4 regions of the Streptomyces sp. NPDC047022 genome follow, and region 2 is predicted to be linked to each of the others. Evidence: riboswitches for the same ligand, from Rfam matches in the RefSeq annotation. Region 2 holds a riboswitch; each other region holds the start of a gene.

What was found. Region 2 has a riboswitch for cyclic di-AMP ahead of ABZ845_RS22835 (M23 family metallopeptidase). Riboswitches for the same ligand answer to the same signal wherever they lie in the genome.
Region 1: linked by a shared signal. The riboswitch ahead of ABZ845_RS07625 (transglycosylase family protein) and the one ahead of ABZ845_RS22835 (M23 family metallopeptidase) in region 2 are both predicted to bind cyclic di-AMP.
Region 3: linked by a shared signal. The riboswitch ahead of ABZ845_RS30080 (M23 family metallopeptidase) and the one ahead of ABZ845_RS22835 (M23 family metallopeptidase) in region 2 are both predicted to bind cyclic di-AMP.
Region 4: linked by a shared signal. The riboswitch ahead of ABZ845_RS25405 (WhiB family transcriptional regulator) and the one ahead of ABZ845_RS22835 (M23 family metallopeptidase) in region 2 are both predicted to bind cyclic di-AMP.

The regions. Positions count from the first base shown of each region.
Region 1 covers NZ_JBEYVV010000004.1:205,013-208,345, forward strand. The annotation lists gene ABZ845_RS07620 (transglycosylase family protein) at 122-1,174, shown strand; cyclic di-AMP (ydaO/yuaA leader) riboswitch at 1,371-1,538, shown strand; gene ABZ845_RS07625 (transglycosylase family protein) at 1,543-2,217, shown strand; gene eno (phosphopyruvate hydratase) at 2,539-3,333, shown strand, end outside.
Region 2 covers NZ_JBEYVV010000024.1:49,413-52,745, reverse strand. The annotation lists gene ABZ845_RS22840 (pitrilysin family protein) at 1-835, shown strand, start outside; cyclic di-AMP (ydaO/yuaA leader) riboswitch at 1,065-1,237, shown strand; gene ABZ845_RS22835 (M23 family metallopeptidase) at 1,250-1,990, shown strand; gene ABZ845_RS22830 (GntR family transcriptional regulator) at 2,192-2,872, shown strand; gene ABZ845_RS22825 (HPr family phosphocarrier protein) at 3,147-3,333, opposite strand, start outside.
Region 3 covers NZ_JBEYVV010000050.1:21,827-25,159, forward strand. The annotation lists gene ABZ845_RS30075 (aldo/keto reductase) at 1-837, opposite strand, end outside; gene ABZ845_RS30080 (M23 family metallopeptidase) at 985-1,992, opposite strand; cyclic di-AMP (ydaO/yuaA leader) riboswitch at 2,004-2,160, opposite strand; gene ABZ845_RS30085 (PP2C family protein-serine/threonine phosphatase) at 2,394-3,333, opposite strand, start outside.
Region 4 covers NZ_JBEYVV010000030.1:36,992-40,324, reverse strand. The annotation lists gene ABZ845_RS25415 (alkylmercury lyase family protein) at 1-703, opposite strand, end outside; gene ABZ845_RS25410 (MerR family DNA-binding protein) at 779-1,177, shown strand; cyclic di-AMP (ydaO/yuaA leader) riboswitch at 1,494-1,704, shown strand; gene ABZ845_RS25405 (WhiB family transcriptional regulator) at 1,839-2,153, shown strand; gene ABZ845_RS25400 (DUF998 domain-containing protein) at 2,334-3,029, opposite strand.

The DNA of each region.
Region 1 (3,333 bases), on a different contig from region 2:
CACGTTATCTACGCTGCATTAACTTGTGACAAGCAGGTGTCTGCGGTTACGTTCACGCAGCAACGCGGCGGCATGCCACAACCGCCACGTTGGCCACTGCTGTCGTGTGAAAGGCAACCGCATGCTCTCCGGGAACGGTCGTCACCGTCGCCCCCGTCAGGCTCCTGCCATCCTCGTCGCGGCAGGAGTGACCGGCTCCGCGATCGCGATCCCACTCCTGGGTGCCACCGGCGCGAGCGCCGCCAGCGGCTCCACGTGGGACCAGGTCGCGCAGTGCGAGAGCGGCGGTTCCTGGAGCGCCGACACCGGAGACGGCCACTACGGCGGGCTCCGGCTGACGTTGCAGGACTGGGACAAGTACGGCGGCCTCGACTACGCCGCCAGCCCCGACCAGGCGAGCCGTTCACAGCAGATCGCCGTCGCCGAGAAGATCCTCGCCGACCGGGGCGTCTCCGCCTGGCCCGGCTGCGGGCGCTCCTCCGGCCTGAACGAGGACTCCGGCTCCGCCGACGTCGTCACGGGCCTCGCGAACGACCTGTCCGGCGGCTCCCGCTCCGGCCATGGCGCGGATTCCGGCTCCGGCATGGACTCCGGCATGGACTCCGGCATCGACTCGGGCCTGTCCGACTCGTCCGGCTCATCCGGCTCGTCCGGTGCATCCGGCTCGCCCAACTCGTCCGACTCGTCTGCTTCGGCGACCCCGGCACCGTCCTCGCCCGCCTCCCCCTCCGGCTCCTCCTCGCCGGACGGAACTCCGGACGGCGCCCAGGCGGGCTCCGGTACCGGCGGCTCCACCGCCCCCGCGACGAAGCACGACGAGTCGGACAAGTCCGGCCGCGACGACTCCTCTTCGGAGGCCGGCGGGGACAAGACGCCGGGCGCCGGACGCCATCGCGGCGGCAGTGCCGAGGATGGCGCCGAGGGCGGCCGTACGGGCGACTTGTCAGGCCGCCATGCCTCCCGTGACTCCGGTGCCGCGCGTGACACGGCCGATGACGCCTACACCGTTCGCCCCGGAGACACCCTGTCGGCCATCGCCGACTCCCTTGACCTCAAGGGCGGATGGGCCGAGCTGTACGAGGCGAACAAGCGAACCGTCGGCGCCGACCCCGACCTCATATTCCCCGGCCAGAGCCTTGCGCTCGACGCCGAGCCGACCCCGGGCCATTCCTGAACTGCTGCCGCGAAGCCGGGAGTTCACGCCCCGCTTCGCGATGAATGTCCGGTTTGGTGAGAGTGAGAGATGAGTCTCATTGGCCCTGATCGTCTTTGGTTTTCGGACGATCGCCTGCTTACGGTCGTCTCGCTCGCCACAGCGGGCCCCAGCGTCGCAACGCCGAATCCTGCCAGCGGCCGCGTGGGAACAGTCGTCGCGTCAAGCGCCGTAGGCAGGAGCGGGGGACCCAAGGTAAGTGCCGCGCCCGGATGATGACCGGGGGCGGCTTGGGGTGGAGCCGCGCACTCATGGGGTGCGCGGCCGGGCAACTCAACCGGCCCGAACCCGACAGCTCACCTCGCAGGCGTCGGTGAGGGGATCGAACCATGCTGTGTTCCGGCAAGGGCAAGCACCGTCGTCCGTCCAAGGCCGTTCGTGCCGTCACGCTCGCCGGCGTCACCGGTGCCGCCGTCGCCGCCCCGCTGCTCGCGGCCGGCAGCGCCTCGGCCGCCACCGCCGCCCAGTGGGACACCGTCGCCCAGTGCGAGTCCGGCGGCAACTGGTCCATCAACACCGGCAATGGCTTCTACGGCGGCCTCCAGTTCACGAACTCCACCTGGGCCGCCTACGGTGGCACCGCCTACGCCTCCCGCGCCGACCTGGCCACCAAGGCGCAGCAGATAACCGTCGCCGAGAAGGTCCTCGCGGGCCAGGGCAAGGGCGCCTGGCCGGTCTGCGGCAGGGGCCTGTCCAGCACCCCGTACACCGGTGCCGCCGCCGCCCCCTCCGCCGCCAAGAAGGCCGCCCCCCGCCCCGCCGAGCAGAAGGCCTCCCGCTCGGCCGCGCGTCCGGCGGCTCCGCACAAGACCGTCACCACCCCGTCCGGTCAGAAGGTCGAGAAGGGCGACGGCGAGTACAAGGTGGTCAAGGGCGACACCCTCAGCGCGATCGCCGAGAAGCACCATGTGCAGGGCGGCTGGAAGAAGCTGTTCGAGCTGAACAAGGACATCATCAAGGACGCCGACCTCATCTTCCCGGGTCAGCAGCTGCACCTGAAGTGACAGGAATCCGGTAGTCCGCTCACAGTGTCCTCCCAGATGTGACCCCCACCGTGGGGGTCACCGTGAGGCCTCCCCGTCCCCACGGGCTCCCCGCTCCGGTGCGCGTTCCCCCCGTACCCACCGGAGCGGGGTCTTTTCGCTTCCGCGACCCGCACTCTTCACCGAGATTTCCCCGGTCTTCCCTCCCTCTTTGTTCCGCTGTGAAACAATGTGGACCGTCACCCTGTCCACGGGACGGTCGGTCGGCCGACCGCCGGTCCGGGGCGGATAGGCTCTAGTCGCAAAGTGCGCCGCACTCTCAGCGTCACATCCAAGAAGGAGATGCTCGTGCCGTCCATCGACGTCGTCGTAGCCCGGGAAATCCTGGACTCCCGAGGTAACCCCACGGTCGAGGTCGAGGTCGGCCTCGACGACGGCAGCACGGGTCGTGCCGCCGTTCCGTCCGGTGCCTCCACCGGCGCCTTCGAGGCCATCGAGCTCCGTGACGGCGACCCCAACCGCTACCAGGGCAAGGGCGTCGAGAAGGCGGTCCTCGCCGTCATCGAGCAGATCGGGCCGGAGCTCGTCGGATACGACGCCACCGAGCAGCGCCTGATCGACCAGGCGATGTTCGACCTGGACGCCACCGACAACAAGGGCTCGCTCGGCGCCAACGCCATCCTCGGCGTCTCCCTCGCCGTCGCCCACGCGGCCTCCGAGGCCAGCGACCTCCCCCTCTTCCGCTACCTGGGCGGCCCGAACGCGCACCTGCTGCCGGTACCCATGATGAACATCCTGAACGGCGGCTCGCACGCCGACTCCAACGTGGACATCCAGGAGTTCATGATCGCCCCGATCGGCGCGGAGTCCTTCTCCGAGGCCCTGCGCTGGGGCACCGAGGTCTACCACACCCTCAAGAAGGTGCTGAAGACCAAGGGTCTTTCCACCGGCCTCGGCGACGAGGGCGGCTTCGCCCCGAACCTCGGCTCCAACCGCGAGGCCCTGGACCTCATCCTCGAGGCCGTCAAGCAGGCCGGGTACGTGCCCGGTGAGCAGGTCGCCCTCGCCCTGGACGTCGCCGCCTCCGAGTTCTACAAGGACGGCAAGTACCTCTTCGAGGGCAAGGAGCGCTCCGCC
Region 2 (3,333 bases):
GGAGACGGTCTCGCGCATCGACTCCGCCGCCGTCCGCGCCTTCTACGAGCGCCATGTCCGCCCGGCGACCGCCACCGCGGTCGTGGTCGGGGACCTCACCGGGATCGACCTCGACGAGCTGCTCGCGGACACCCTCGGCGCCTGGACGGGAGCCCCCGCCGGCCCGCGTCCCGTGCCGCCGGTGACGGCGGACGACACCGGCCGAGTGATCATCGTGGACCGCCCCGGAGCCGTCCAGACGCAGCTGCTGATCGGCCGGATCGGAGCCGACCGGCATGACCGCGTGTGGCCCCCCCAGGTGCTCGGTACCTACTGTCTGGGCGGGACCCTCACCTCGCGTCTGGACCGGGTCCTGCGCGAGGAGAAGGGCTACACCTACGGGGTGCGGGCGTTCGGTCAGGTGCTGCGCTCCGCGCCCGACGGCACGGGCGCCGCGATGCTGGCCATCAGCGGCTCCGTCGACACGCCGAACACCGGTCCGGCGCTCGACGACCTCTGGAAGGTACTGCGCACGCTGGCGGCCGAGGGCCTGACGGACGCCGAGCGCGATGTCGCCGTGCAGAATCTGGTCGGCGTGGCACCGCTGAAGTTCGAGACGGCCGCCGCCGTCGCGAGCACGCTCGCCGACCAGGTCGAGCAGCACCTTCCGGACGACTTCCAGGCGACGCTGTATCAGGCACTCGCGGCCACCGGCACGGTGGAGGCGACGGCAGCCGTCGTGAACGCGTTCCCCGTGGACCGTCTGGTGACCGTCCTCGTCGGCGATGCCGCGCATATCGAGGAGCCCGTGAGGCAACTGGGCATCGGCGAAGTGAGCGTCGTACCCGCGGAGTAGCAGGACACCACGCACGCTCGGCGGCGCCCCGCGGGGCGCGTGGCCGGGGCCCTGGCGGTCTTTTCACCACCAGGGCCCCGGCCCCGTGTGTTTGTCCGTATTGCCGCGAGGTTGCCTGTCTGCCCTGTGGGATGCGCTACAAACACCGCTGCCGGTTTGGTGTTGGAAAGACGGTCCTTCTAGCGTCGTCCGGGCTGTCCGTCAGGCAGTGCGCCGCACCCGCGGCACCGGACAGCCATCGCCGAGTCCCCGTACGGCGCGAGCCAGGGGAGCCGGGGACCCACCCTGCGCCTTCGCGACCGGAGGCGCCCATGTCCCTGGGGTGAATCGGGCGCAAGCCCGTAGGAGACCTTCCTGCTCCGAACCCGTCAGCTAACCCGGTAGGCGAGAGGGAAGGAAAGGACCAGCCACTTCATGGCGTTCACCTGCGCCACCGGGAAGCACCGTCGTCCCAGCAGCATGAGGCGTACGACCGCGAACGCCGTGGGCGTCGCGGCACTCACCACCACCGGCGTCATCGGCACGCTGTCCGCGCCGGCGCTCGCCGCCGGCGCTCCCGTGGAGCAGACCGGTCTGATGCGGGCCGTCGCTCTCGGGGACTCGGTCGCCGACAAGATCGACGCCCAGGCCGCCGCCCAGAAGCAGGCAGCCGAGCGGAAGCAGGCCGAGGAGGCCGCGCGCAAGCTGGCCGCCAAGGAGCGGGAGGCCAAGGAGCGCGCCGCCCGCGAGGCCGAGCGCCGCCGCCTGAACACCTTCGTGGCGCCGATCTACGGCTCCTATGTCTCCACGGGCTACCGCACCGGTGGATCCCTGTGGTCCTCCGGCGCCCACACCGGCATCGACTTCCACGCCGCCACCGGAACCCCCGTGCACGCCGTGGGCGCCGGCACGGTCGTCGAGACGGGCTGGGGCGGCGCGTACGGCAACCAGATCGTCATCAGGATGAACGACGGCTCCTACACCCAGTACGGCCATCTCTCGTCCATCGGCGTCTCGGTGGGGCAGCGGGTCACCCCGGGCAGCCGGATAGCGCTTTCGGGAGCCACGGGAAACACCACCGGGCCGCACCTGCACTTCGAGGCCCGTACGTCCCCCGAGTACGGCTCGGACATCGACCCCGTCGCCTACCTGCGGTCGCACGGCGTGAACGTCTGACGAACGTTCGTACGTGCACCGTGTGCCGTACCGCGGCGGCCCCGGCTCAGTGCCGGGGCCGTTGTCGTTTCGAACCGCTGTTTGTCCAAAAAATATCCATGGATTCCGGCCCGCCGTCGGAAATTCCGCTCCGCTGCAATAGAGTCGGTTGAACACACGCCGATCGGCGACGTTTCGCGGGAATTAAGGCGGAGGTCGGACATGCGTATTCCGGCGCACGCGGTATGCACGGCGATCCGTGACGACATCGTCTCGGGTGTCCACGCACGCGGCAGCCGGCTCACCGAGGAGCTTCTCGCGCGCCGGTACGGCGTCTCCCGCGTCCCCGTGCGCGAGGCGCTGCGCACACTGGAGGCCGAGGGCTTCGTGGTCACCCGCAGGCACGCCGGCGCGTGCGTGGCGGAACCCACCGATCAGGAGGGCGGCGACCTCCTGGAGATGCGGTTACTCCTGGAGCCGCTCGGTGCCGCGCGGGCCGCGCAGCGCCGCACGGAGGCCCATCTCAAGGTCCTGCGCGGCCTGGTCAGACTGGGTCAGGAGCGGGCCAGGAGGGGCGGCGGCGAGGATCTGCGCTCGCTGGGTGCCTGGTTCCACGAGACGCTCGCCCAGGCCAGCGCGAGCCCCGCGCTGACCTCCGCGCTCGCCCAGCTGCGGCATAAGATCGCCTGGATGTACGTCGTGGAGGCGCCGCTCAGCCCCCTGGAGTCCTGGGCGGAGCACGGCGCCATCGTGGACGCCGTCGCACGCGGCGACGGCGAGCGCGCCCGGGCGATCATGGCTCTCCACGCCGAACGGACGACCGCGGCGCACCGGCTGCGCTTCCCCGGCCGGGCGGGCGGCGCCGACCGCGTGAGGACTTCGAAACACCCCGTAAACATGTAGGGACTCCGGCATTAACGCGGGCGCCGTATACAAAGAGAGGTATTCGCGGCGGCATTCGGTGAGCGGCTCTTCCGGATGTCTTTATTTCCGTGTGCCCGGGAAAACGGGTGGCGTGATTTTCGCGTGCCGCGCGCTTTTGTGCCTTCCTCCGTGCGCCGCCGAATTGCGTGCCGCGCATACGGCGAAGCCGCGCCTTCCCGTGGGCCGACGCGGCTGAGCCGTGGGGGGACGCCCGAGGGCTCCCCAGGGCGCCCGAAGACGCCCGAAAGGCAGATCAGACGGTCTCGGGAAGCTCCTCGAGCCCCTCCGCGACCAGCTTGGCGAGACGGTCCAGAGCGGCGTCCGCACCCTCCGCGTCCGAGGCGAGGACGATCTCCTCGCCACCCTGCGCGCCCAGACCGAGGACCGCGAGCATGGACGCGGCGTTCACGGGGTTGCCGTCGGCCTTGGCGATGGTCACG
Region 3 (3,333 bases), on a different contig from region 2:
GGCCGCCACCGTCGGCCGGCCGGCCAGCCATGCCAGGGCCACCGTCGCGACCTCCACGCCCCGGTCCACCGCGATCTCGTCGAGGGTCGCCAGGACCCGGGGGCCGCGTTCGGTCCGAAGGTGCTTGCCCGCGCCCTGCGCCCGCGCCGAGTCCACGGTGGCGCCCGGCCGGTACTTGCCCGTGAGGAAGCCGGCGGCCAGCGCGTAGTACGGCATCGCCGCGAGGCCGGTCCGGGAGGCGACGTCCTGGAGCGCGCCCTCGTATGTGTCGCGCGAGACCAGGTTGTAGTGCGGCTGGAGTGCCACGTAGCGCGCCAGGTTCTCGCGGTCGGAGAAGTCGAGGGACTCCTTCAGGCGCTCGGCGGAGATGTTGGAGGCGCCGATGGCGCGCACCTTGCCCGCCTTCACCAGTTCGTCGAGCGCGCCGATGATCTCCTCGACGGGCACGTCCGGCTGATCGAAGTGTGTGTAGTAGAGGTCGATGTGGTCTGTGTCCAGGCGGCGCAGCGACGCGTCGGCCGCGGCCTTGATGTTCGCCGCGGACAGCCCCTTGTACTCGGGGTGCTGGCTGACCTTGGTGGCGACGACGACGTCCGCGCGGTTGCCGCGCGCCTTCAGCCATGCGCCGAGGACGGTCTCGGACTCACCGCCCCGGTGGCCGGGAACCCAGGCCGAGTACGCGTCGGCCGTGTCGATGAAGTTGCCGCCGGCCGCGGTGTAGGCGTCGAGGACGGCGAAGGACTGCGCCTCGTCGGCGGTCCAGCCGAAGACGTTGCCGCCGAGGGAGAGCGGGAAGACCTCGAGGTCGGAGGAGCCGAGCTTGCGAAGGGAAGTCATGAACTGCGTCAACGCCCGTACCGGCAGTGGCGTTCCGGAGCGGGGCAAAGATCACGCAAATGAACGGATCCCCGCACTCCGCCCCGCGGGCACTGCGGCCCGGGGGCGGTCGGCGGGGATGCTTCGGGGCCCCTGCCGGGGCGTCCGTCAGGGGTTGAGGCCCTTGCCCTGCAGCCAGGCCATCGGGTCGATCGCGGCGCCGCCGTTCGGGTGGACCTCCAGGTGCACGTGCGGTCCGGTCACATTGCCGGTCGCGCCGACGCGCCCGATGACGTCGCCCGTGGACACCTTCTGGCCCACGCTGACGTTGATGGACGACTGGTGGCAGAACCAGAGTTGCGTGCCGTCGTCCAGCGTCAGGATCGTGCGGTAGCCGTAGGCTCCGGCCCAGCCGGCCTCCGTGATGGTGCCGCTGTGGATCGCCTTGATGAGCGTCCCGGTGGGCGCGGCGAAGTCGAGACCGGTGTGGTAGCCGGAGGACCACATGGAACCGGCGTCACCGAAGCGGGAGGTGAGGGTGTAGGAGGAGGTCGGCAGCGTGTACTGCTTGGCGAGTTCGGCCAGCCTCGCCTCCTCGGCCTTCTTCTTGGCCTCTTCCGCCTTCTTGGCGGCGGCGATCTTGGCCACGGCGTCGTCCTGCGCCTTGGCCGCCGCGGCGGCGGCCTTCTTCACGGCGGCGTCTTCCGTCGCCTGCACGGAAGCGGATGCCAGGCTGTCCCGCTGGGACTCGGCCTGCTGCATGATGCGGGAGCGCAGCGCCTCACCCGCGCCGGAGCCGTCCGACGCCGCCTCGGTGGCCGTCGTGCCTTCGGAGTGCTTCGCGCCGGTGTCCTCGCCGATCAGCTCCTTGGCCGAGTGCGTGAGCGAGGACAGGTCCGGCATGGAGATGGAGACGGGCGCCTTGCCGGTCTGGGCACTGGCCATACCGCCCGCGCCGACGGCCGCTATCACGCCGACGCCGAGCACGGTGGAGCTGCGCGCGAGTCCGCCCCCACGCTGCTTGCTGACGCGGTGGCGACCGCGGACGGGACGGAGGGAGTCCTCGGTGGGGTTCCACTCCTCCCAGGGGGCCTCGTCGGCGCCGGGTGCGAAGCCGAACGCGTGGGTGTCGTTCGGGGCGAACGAGGTGCTCTGGGCAGGCCGGTTGGACGCCACGTGGGCGCACTCCTTTCCTTCCGTCTCGCCTACCGGGTTAGCTGACGGGTTCGGAGAGGAAGGTCTCCTACGCGCGTATACCAGCCGTGCTGCCACGACGGTCTCCGCCCGATTCACCCCAAGGTGGTGGTTCCCCGGCTCCCTTGCGGGATTCGGCACACGCGCACGGAGCCGCCTCTTGTGACGGCTGGGACGACCGCGCTGCGTTATCGAACGTTAATAGACGCGGGACCCGGATTCCAAGCTGTTCAGAGAGATCCTTTACGCCTTTGGCCAGGACTTTCACACCATGAACCACCCAAAAAGGGCGAGTTGACCACGCTCCATAAACCTCGGACAATGTGACGGTTCGTCAATTGTTATGCGGAGAGGCATCATGTGCTCACCGGCCGTGACAATCATCAAGAGGGCCGGGAAACCTCGGGCGCGTCGGGACGGCGTACCGCGAGCAGAGCCATGTCGTCCGTCGCACGGCCCTTGGTGTGGCGGGCGACATCCTCGACGACGGCGGACAGCAGGGCACCGGGAGCGGGAGTTCCGCATCCGGCCAGCCGGGCCGCGGGATCGTAGAACTCGCCGTGCGCGTCCCGCGCTTCGGAGACGCCGTCCGTGTGCAGGAGCAGCGTCGCCCCGGGCGGGAAGTCCCGCTCCTCGGCGCGGTCCGGCCAGATCCCCAGGTCGCCCATCCCGAGCGGCAGCGCGCTCTCCTGGGTCTCCAGCACGCTCAGAGTGCCGTCCGGAAGCAGGAGCAAGGGGGCGGGGTGGCCGCGGTTGACGATACGGGTGGCCCCGCCCCCGTGCGGGATCTCCACGAGCACCGCGGTGGTGAAACCCTCGGACGCGTCGAGCCCCTGACGCCGGGTGCCCTCGCGCGACAGCGCCCGCTCCAGGCGCTGGACGACGGCCTCCAGCGTCGTCTCCTGCTCGGCGGCCTCCCGGAAGGCGCCGATGAGGACGGCGACCGCGGCCACGGCCCCCATTCCCTTTCCGCGCACGTCCCCGACGATGAGCCGCACTCCGTGCGGGGAGTCCTGCACGGCGTACAGGTCACCGCCGATGAAGGCGCCCGCGTGGGCCGCCTCGTAGCGGGCGGCGATGTCCAGTCCGCCGATGCGGGCGGCGGGTTCGGGCAGCACGGCGCGCTGGACGGCCCCGGCGATCTCGCGGGCTGAGGCCAGGCGTTCGTTCTTGCGGCGTACGAGCACATTGAGCAGGACGGCCAGGACGGCGACGGTGACGATGGTGACCGTCTCGGTGACCGATCCGGCGCGAGCGGCGAGGCCGAGCCCGAGGCGGGGCCCGAAATGGATCACGAGGATGGCGAGGACGGCGGCCACCCCG
Region 4 (3,333 bases), on a different contig from region 2:
CGCGGACAGGGTTGCCGGTGACCGGGTCGGTGTAGGTGATGACGGCGTCGGTGCCCAGCATGGCAGGGATGCCGAGTGCGTCGATCGCCCCCATCGCCCACACCATCGGGCCCCCGGCGATCTGCACGGCGTGCTCGGTGGGCATCGCGGAGAACGGGTACGCGGCCTGGACGCGACCGGTGCCGCCCGGGGTGAGGAAGCCCTCGGCGGCCGGCTCGACGAGCACCCTGGCGGCGGGGCCGAAGGGCTCGGCCGCCGACTCCAGCTCGGCTGCCTTGGGCGGGGAGCCCGTGGTGGCGAAGGAACGCAGAATGGCCTGCTGCACCGCCCGCAGGCCCCGTTCGGCCGGCGCGAGAAGGTGGCGCCGGACCCGGCCCACAGTCTGGTCCACCCCTCTGGTGACCGTGATGCCGAGAACCTGCCGCAGCTGCTCGACGGATGGCGCCCCGCAGGCCTGGCGGTCCCCTTCTCCGTAGGTCCGGCAGGACAGGCTGGCCGCGGTACCCGGAGGGGCGAACGGGTCGCGCCCGTCGATCAGCAGCGTCGGCGAGCCGTGCATGCCCCTGCGCTCGGCCTCGGCCTGGCCTTCGACCACGTGCGCGGTCAGCTCCACGTCCGTGCAGCCGGCGAGGGCGAGCATCAGGCGTTCCTTGAGCACCGGGCCGTTCGGGCAGTCCGGGACGGTCAGCAGTTCCAGGCGCATCAGCGGCACCTCCAGGTCACGAGGCCGACGCTAGACCTTCCATTGCACTGGAAGGTCAAGGGCTACCGTGGAGGTATGCGCATCGGAACCCTCGCCGCCGCCACCGGCACCACCACCAAGACCCTGCGCTTCTACGAGCAGGCCGGGCTGCTGGCGGACCCGCCCCGCACCCCGGGTGGCTACCGCGACTACCCGGCCGATGTGCGGGACCGTGTCGGCTTCATCCGCTCCGCCCAGGCGGCCGGCCTCAGCCTCGCCGAGATCCGCGACGTCCTGGCCATCCGCGACGGCGGTTACACGCCCTGCGGTCACGTCACCGAGCTCCTGGGCCGACACCTCGCCGACGTGGAGCAGCGGATCGCCGAACTGGACGCGACCCGCGCCAAGCTGCGCGAGCTGGCCCGCACCGCTTCCGCGACCGACCCTGCTACCTGCACCGAAGGGGACATCTGCCGCATCCTCAACTCTGGTTGAGTCGGCATGGTTCTCGGCCCGTTGCTACCCGACCCCCGAAGTCTGGGCGTCTTCGGATGAGGCAGGATCAAGCAACCGCCCGACTCGCGACCACCACCACACCTTCCGCCTCTTCCGCGCCGCAATCCCACACACCGGGAATCATCTGATGTGCGGTCAGTACGGATGAGAACGACCTCTCGTCAGGCCGGACTGCTCGGTCGAATACCCGAGGTTGAACTCTCTGCGGAGGTGTGCTTGATTCTTTTCAGCTCGCGCCAGACGAGCCCCGCCGGCGCGGAACGCCGAGTCCTGCCACCGGCCGACGGGAACAGTAGACGCGAAAGCGCCGCAGGCGGGAGCGGGGGACCCGAAGTCTTCCGCCGGACGGGAGAGCGGACGCAGCGCGGCACCTGGTGCCAAAGGGCTGCGGTACGTTCGACAGTCCGGCTCGGGGTGAAGCCGAACAGGCCGCGCATCGCGGCCCCGGCCGGGCAACTCACGTCCGAACCCGACAGCTAACCTCGTAGGCGCCGGTGAGGACCGCACCATGGGTAAGCATCTTCGTACCAGCTCCGAGAAGCCTCCACTTCGACCGCGTTCCCGCGCTCAGCAGCGAATCGACGACGCGGTGTCGGCAGGCGCTGAACCCAGACACGGGCCGGAGCACCGTGGGAACGTCATCCCGTCGGTGACGGACAACCACTGGAGTGAGCGGGCGGCGTGCCTGACCATCGATCCGGACGAGTTGTTCGTCACGGGAGCCGCGCAGCACATCAACAAGCTTGTCTGCGTCGGCTGCGCCGTCAGTACGGAATGCCTTGCCCTCGCTCTCGACCAGCGCATCGAGCACGGGGTTTGGGGCGGAATGACGGAGCGCGAGCGCCGTGCGCTGCTGCGCCGCAGGCCGACGGTCAGCTCCTGGCGGCGCCTGCTCGAGACCGCCCGCCTGGAGCACCAACGGCGGACCGGCGCGGCTGCCGGCCGCCAGGTGTAACCCCGCGTCGGCTTTCACCGTCCAGCGCTCGGCCTGACACTCGACGGCGACGGACACGGCACGCTGTTCCTTGGCCGCCCTGTATGAGGCGTTCAGGGCGTCCAGCCCCGTGGCCTCGGGGATCAGAGGGGCACAGCAGGGCGTCGACAGCGGCTGCATGACGAGCAACTCCGGCGAAAGTCACGTGCGCTGCCGCTCCCGCAACAGTTCGGCCGCTAGCAACCAGAACCACAGGCTCACCGTGAGCAGGTGAATCCGCTGGGCGATCCCCTGTCCACCCGGCCGGCCGATGTAGGGGCCGACGGAGGAGATCGCCGCGGCCATGGACACCGGCAAGAGCCAGCGTGCCCAGCGTCCCGCCGAGCAGCCACCCTCTGGAGCCGAGTCGGCGAAGAGGAAGAAGGAGGCCATCGAGGTGAACAAGGCGAGGTGAACCAGGCCGCTGGTCATCGTGTGCGCGAGGTTGTCTGCGGGGCAACCCGCTTCCCGGGACGGCGCACATCGCATCGGCAGCGCGACGTCGGCCACGGAGCAGGCCCCGAACGCCACCAGCGCCCACCACCCGATGGGAGACGAGCCCTGCGGCAGCGCCGCCAGGACCAGACCCGCACCGGCGATCACCGCAGCCGCCGTGACCAGCTCCACCATGCTGAACAGCACTCGATGGGGCTGATCGGCGGCGAAGGCCTCACTTACGTAGGAATCGCGCTGGTCCAGGCCCGTCTGTACCCAGAACTGCAGCAGCCAGTCGTTGTAGGTCACGGAAGCCGCCAGCAGCAGCCCCGCCGCCACCCGCCACAGGATGCCCGAGGCGCCACGGCACCGCGTGCGGTCGGTGCCGGTGCCCGGCGGCCCCGTTGCGCTGTCCTCGCTCATCTTTCGGCTCCCGTGCCTGCGGCCTGCCTTCCTATCTTTGCCCCGGGACGCAAAGCAGAAGTCCTGTTCGCGGACGCCGCGGCCTGCCGGCCTCCGCGTCGGCCGCGACGCTCATGGGATCGAGTACGCGCAGGCCCCGAAAGACCAGAGTGCGAGGCATCCGCAAGGCCCTTCTGCGCAGCTGTCCTGCGGTGCTTCCGTAACTGCACAGGAGTGAGGTCCAGTTGGCCGGCAACACCGATTCGGCGCGTCTCTCGCGGCGAACGGAGCGCGAGCCACCGCGGATCGCTGCGTGCAGATCGAC